Regions from separate parts of the Tenacibaculum aestuarii genome, predicted to be linked through region 1. Evidence: riboswitches for the same ligand, from Rfam matches in the RefSeq annotation. Region 1 holds a riboswitch; the other holds the start of a gene.
What was found. Region 1 has a riboswitch for cobalamin ahead of ACKTSU_RS07595 (TonB-dependent receptor domain-containing protein). Riboswitches for the same ligand answer to the same signal wherever they lie in the genome.
Positions count from the first base shown of each region.

Region 2: linked by a shared signal. The riboswitch ahead of ACKTSU_RS11030 (hypothetical protein) and the one ahead of ACKTSU_RS07595 (TonB-dependent receptor domain-containing protein) in region 1 are both predicted to bind cobalamin.

Region 1 is NZ_CAZEFY010000003.1:319,922-323,128, reverse strand. It holds gene ACKTSU_RS07605 (bifunctional adenosylcobinamide kinase/adenosylcobinamide-phosphate guanylyltransferase) at 1-381, opposite strand, end outside; gene ACKTSU_RS07600 (ABC transporter substrate-binding protein) at 483-1,421, shown strand; cobalamin riboswitch at 1,431-1,625, shown strand; gene ACKTSU_RS07595 (TonB-dependent receptor domain-containing protein) at 1,657-3,207, shown strand, end outside.
Region 2 is NZ_CAZEFY010000003.1:1,036,856-1,040,062, forward strand. It holds gene ACKTSU_RS11025 (anthranilate synthase component I family protein) at 1-112, opposite strand, end outside; gene ACKTSU_RS11030 (hypothetical protein) at 466-1,533, opposite strand; cobalamin riboswitch at 1,639-1,837, opposite strand; gene asnB (asparagine synthase B) at 2,090-3,207, shown strand, end outside.

The sequences.
Region 1 (3,207 bases):
TAATCCCATACCAATTTCATTAGAAATAATGATAATATTGGCGTCTATTTCAACCAATTTATTGATTTCTTCTTTGGCAATTTCTAATGCTTTTTCAATATCATATTTTGTGTCTACAAAGAAGTTCGTTAACCATAGTGTAACACAATCAACAACGACAGTTTGTTTTTCAGAAATCACTTTACTCAACCATTTTTCCTCTTCAACAGTGGTCCAGCGTTCATCTCTATCAGAAATATGTCTGTCAACTCGTTGCTTGAAATCTTCATCCCAAATACGAGAAGTGGCTAGGTAAATAGGGGTGTCAGATAAAGATTCGGCTAGCTTTTGAGCATAGCTACTTTTACCTGAGCGTTCACCTCCTGAGATATAATATATCATGAAATAGCATTTTATGTTGACACAAAGATTGGAAAGATTTTTAATAAAAAACAAATTAAAATAGAGAACTGTTTATTTTTGCTGAACTAAAACCACGAATTATGACAGTATCTTCTTTTATGCCAGCAGTAACTCAGATGATTTATGACATGGGCTTACAGAACTATTTAAACGGAATTACTTTTGAGTGTCCAGAAGTAGCTTTAAAAGAAAAAGAAGTAGCTGTTCGATATAAGTTAGAAGGAAAAGTGTTAACGAGTAAAGAAATAACGGCTATTTTTTCTAAAACCAAGGCAGAAGGGAAGACCTTGTATTATGTTGATGAACCTGTTTTAGAAAGTATAGCTCCAGATATTGTTTTTACACAAGATGTATGTGATGTTTGCCAGATAGATACAGAATCTGTGGCAAAATCAGCTTACAAACTGCCAAAGGTTCCAGAACTAATATCTATTACTCCGAACTCTTTAGAAGATGTTTTTGATAATGCGTTAACCATTGCAAAAGCTATGAAACAGGAAGCAGTAGGAGAGGCGTATGTAAGTGGGTTGAAAAAGCGTATTTATGATATTGTAGATGTGCAACGTGAACATAGAATCCAATCGAAAAGTGTGATGTTGTTAGAGTGGATTGATCCGTTGTTTAATTGCGGACACTGGATTCCACATCAAATAGGGTATGCTGGTGGAATAGATTTATTATCACATCCATCAGGAGATAGCATCGTAATTTCTTGGGATAAAATCGTAAAATACAATCCAGAGGTATTGATTATTGCTCCTTGCGGATACGGAATTGAGAGAACACTTGAAGATATGAAGTTTTTAGAAGAAAGAGAAGAATGGACGTCTTTAAGAGCGGTAAAAAACAAACAAGTGTACATTGCCGATTTTGCCATGTTTACACAGTCTTCTGCTGGTACTTTAGTAGAAGGAGTTGAATGTTTAGCAAAAATGATTCATCCAACGTATTATACACTTCCAGAAAACTTACAAACAAAATTCGCAAATTATCATGATTTGATGGTTGCTAATTTATAAGAATACTATACATTTGCCGTGATTTTTGGTTTTTCTTTAATCATCTATTAAAGAGAATTAAAAGGGAATTCGGTGCAAAACCGAAGCTGTTCCCGCAACTGTAAGCTATTAAGCTTGTAACAAATACTCAAACCACTGTTTTTTAAATGGGAAGGTATGTTGCAAGACGCAAGCCAGGAGACCTGCCAATTATTATAATTTAATTAAAACTTTCGGGATAAAAGTTTGGTAGAATATGGCTAAAAAAGTATTTACATTTTTTTCTTTTTTTTATGTGATTGTCCTAGTAGGACAAAATGATACTATTTCTTATCGGTTAGATGAAGTTATTATCAATGCTACAAAAAAACTAAAAGAAAACTCCATAGGTCAGCATGTGGTAAGTCTTTCAGACTCTGTGTTGACACGAAATATTGAATCATTTACTGATTTAATAAGATACAATTCATCAATTTATTTAAAGGAGTACGGAAAAGGAGGAACAAGTTCTGTGAGTTTTAGAGGTACAAGTGCTTCTAATACAGCTGTTGTATGGAACGGGATAAATATAAACTCTATAAACAATGGTCAAACAGGTTTTAATTCTTTAACAGTAAGCTTAAATGACGCGATTGATGTAAGAAAAGGAGGAGGAAGTATAGAATTTGGTTCAGGAGCAATAGGAGGAACGGTGCATTTAAATGATGTTTTAAATTACACAGAAGACTTTAATGTGAAAAATCAGTTTGTACTAACAGGAGGAAGTTACAATACATTCAATTCTCTTTTTAAGTCAAAAATCTCCAATTCAAAATATAGCATAGGAGTGGGAGTTTCTAGAAATTCTTCAGAAAATGATTTTAAATTGTTCAATTCTGAGTATAGAAATACCAATGGAGTTTATGAAAACTATGGAATTAACTTAGGCTTCGGATATAAATTCAATAATCAATCTGAATTAAAATTTTATAGTACAAGTTTTTCTGGTGAGCGTCATTTCTCAGGAACATTACCTAATCCAACTTCAGCAAGAGAAAAATATATAGACTCTAACCAAAGAAACTTATTGGTGTATGGTTTTGAAAAAGGAAAGTTAGAGCAAGAAGTTAAGTTAGCGTATTTAACACAGAAGTATCAATATTTCTCTAATAAGTTTTCTGATAATTTTAATTATGGAAAATCGAGAAGAGTAATAGCGTCGTACAACCTGAACTATAAACTTCCTAGAATTAAAGCAAAAATTTCATTTTTTTCAGAGTATGAATCTGCTTTTGGTAGTACAGATGTAATTAAAGAGAAAAATAGAAAACAATTTTCTCAGCACCTTGTTTATACACAAGATATACATAAAAATGTTTCCTTCAATGTTAAGTTAAGAAAGGATTTTAATTCTGATTATAAGGTTCCGTTTGTTTATGCTGCTGGTATAAAAGTAACGCCTATTTCGAAATGGTATGTAAGAGTTAACGGATCGAAAAATTATAGAGTACCAACCTATAACGACTTGTTTTGGCCAGGGCAAGGAAATGAAAATTTAATCCCAGAGACCTCTATTCAAGGAGAGGTAGGGTTAGGCTACTCAAACAAAGGTTTAAACTTTGATATGGGTGCTTACATGATTAACACAGAAGATAAAATTGTGTGGACTCCTTCTGGCGATCCAAACAGACCAGGAGTTTGGACTCCAATCAATTTAAATGAAACTCAGAACAAAGGTATAGAAGCTAGTTTGAGTTATAAAGTTCAAATAGGAGAATATAAATTTAATGCAAGCTCTAACTATTCTTATGTTTTAGCGAAAGATAGT
Region 2 (3,207 bases), 720 kb from region 1:
TACATAAAAATGAATAACTGTTTTCTTTACTGTGATAATCAGAACTTTCTAACAGCAAACTATTTGCATACTTATCTCTTGTTCTTAAGTACAAACTTACTGGCGTAACCATATCCGCCAATTGTTTTTTAGAAACTGTTGTAAACTTAAGCCCCCTTTTTATTCCCCTTAAGGGGGAAAATGATTCGTTTATATTTTTATCTTTTTGATTATTCATTGTTTGTTTTTTTTTACTTCTCCTTCCCTTTGGGAAGGTTGGGTTGGGCTAAAAAAAAAGGCTTATCATGAGATAAGCCTTTTCGTTGTATTATAGATATAACAAGATGGTCTCACTAACGTAAGTTATGAGTTTTCCACCACCAGTTATTTAATTGTTGATTCATCATTATGATGCAAATGTATAAAGTGATTTTGAATTGACAAATTTTTTTAGATTAAAAAAATTAGCCCGTAACAAAAAGAAAATTAGTTAATTGAAAAATCTTCTTTAGAAAAGACTATATCTATAGGTGAATTTCCTACTCCTTTTACCTTTTTAAAAACAGAAGCATCTTCGTTATAAATTACTAACATACTTTTATCTGTATCAAAAAAATCTTCTGCTCCTAAAACATATATTTTTCCTGTTGTAGGATGCTCTCTTACGATGGTTATAAGCATCACTCCATCCATTATCGGATTTACAAACTCTGTTGCTTCTTTGCTCTCTGTATTAAAACGATGAATTGAACCTGTATTCACCTCAACCCAATAAATAGTATTACTAGAAGAACTCATTGTAAGCATGCTTGTTTTATACAAATTTACCCCATCTAGAGTAATTGTTTCTGCTACTGAATAATCGTTTGCAAGACTTACAAATTGTGCTTTTTCACCTACTCTCTTCTCAGTTCCAACCCAAATTTGGTTGTTTTTATCTTTTAAAATTCCTGAAATAACATCTTCAAATGTTACTGCTGTTTTTAATGATTTATCTTTAAGGTTTAATACTTTCAACTCTTTATCGTCAGCAATTAACATATTTTCACCATCTACTAAAAGTCCCGACTTAGAAAACAATACTTTATCTGAAATTCCTTCTATTTTATCTTTTATTCCTTCATTTATATTGAAAAATGACAAGCTGTATGTTTTGCTTCTTCCACTTCCAGCAGTTGAAATCATTAACCCTTCAGTTTCAGAAAACATTGTTAAATACGAAGGATCAGTAACCGCAGAAGTTGTTACTACTTTTTCTACAGCTAAATTTTGCAAATCAAATTTTGTAACAAAATCAGGACCTGATTGTGATACTGTAAATAGTTTGTTTTCATATTCTGAAAAAGAAATTGTGTTTTTATTTAACGATTCATACACATTAGATGTAAAAACCTGATTTTCATCTAAATACCCAATTACTGTTCCTTCACCTTCATAACCTACAATAAAAGAATTATCATAAATTGGAGTTGGTTCATGTTTTATTGAATCACTTGAACAAGAAAAAAATGTCATAAATAGACATAACAATGCAATACTGTAAATACGTATCATCTTTATAATTAATTTAAAATTTCAGAAAATAAAAACACTTCCAAACATTAAACTCTTTAAATGCTTGTGTGTATTATTGTTCATCCTCTTAATCCCGAAAGGACAACAACAAATAAAATTTTGGCAGGTCTCCTGACTAACATCTTATTACTACCTTCCCGTAAAAAAAACAGTGGTGTAAGAAATAATAAGTATCTATTTAGAATAGACGTAGCTTACAGTTGCGGGTACAGTTTAGGATTTTCACCTAATTCCCTTTTAATTTTCTTTTCTTCAAAGAAAAACCGCGGCAAATATATTTTAGTCCAAGTAAAGAATCATAAACTTTAACAATAATAATCTGTATCTCTCCTAATTCTTCAACCTAACTTTATACACATCAACCTTTTGCTAAAAAAAATCAAGCAACAATAACTTTTATCTTAAAAAATAATTACAAATAATCATCTTTTTTTAATTTTAAGTTTAAAATTAAAACTGAAAATAAAAATATCATTTACACAAAACAACATGATTAGTTTATTTGCATTGCAATAATTAATTAAAAACAGAAATTATGTGTGGAATTGTATGTGCGTTTGATTTAAAACAACCTTCAGATATATTAAGACCTCAAATTTTAGAAATGGCTAAGAAAGTTCGTCATAGAGGTCCGGATTGGAGTGGAATTTACAGCGATGAAAAAGTAATAATGGCGCATGAGCGATTAGCAATCGTTGATCCAGCTTCTGGTCAACAACCATTATTTAGTTATGATCGTAGATTTGTGTTAGCTGCCAATGGAGAGATATACAACCACAAAGAAATTAGAAAACAACTTAAAGAACAACACGAGTTTTTAACACAATCTGACTGTGAGGTTATCTTAGCTTTATACAAAGAAAAAGGTGTGGAGTTTTTAGATGACCTAAACGGAATCTTCGGCTTCGCTGTATATGACTCAATGACTGATGAATATTTAATAGCTCGTGATCATATGGGAATTATCCCTTTATACATGGGGTGGGATAAACATGGAACCTTTTATGTTGCTTCTGAATTAAAAGCTTTAGAAGGAGTTTGCAACAAGATTGAAGTATTTCCTCCTGGGCACTATTACACTCGTGAAGATGGATTACAAAGATGGTATTCTCGTGACTGGATGGAATATGAAGCTGTTAGAGATAACCAAACTTCTATTGATGAAGTACGTGATGCTTTAGAAGCTGCTGTTCATCGTCAATTAATGAGTGATGTACCTTACGGAGTTTTATTATCTGGAGGATTAGATTCTTCTATTACCTCTGCAATTGCTAAAAAATATGCGGCGAAGCGTGTAGAATCTGACGACAAAGATGCCGCGTGGTATCCACAACTACATTCGTTTTCTGTTGGGTTAGATGGATCTCCTGATTTAGCTGCAGCAAAAAAAGTTTCAGAACATTTAGGTACTATTCACCATGAAATTACCTTTACCATTCAAGAAGGATTGGATGCTATAAAAGATGTAATTTACAACCTAGAAACCTACGATATTACAACAGTTCGTGCTTCTACTCCTATGTATTTAATGGCACGTGTTATTAAATCAATGGGTATAAAAATGGTCTTATCAGGTGAAGGTGCTGACGAACTTTTTGGAGGATATTTATACTTCCACAAAGCTCCAGATGCTGAAGAATTTCACAAAGAAAC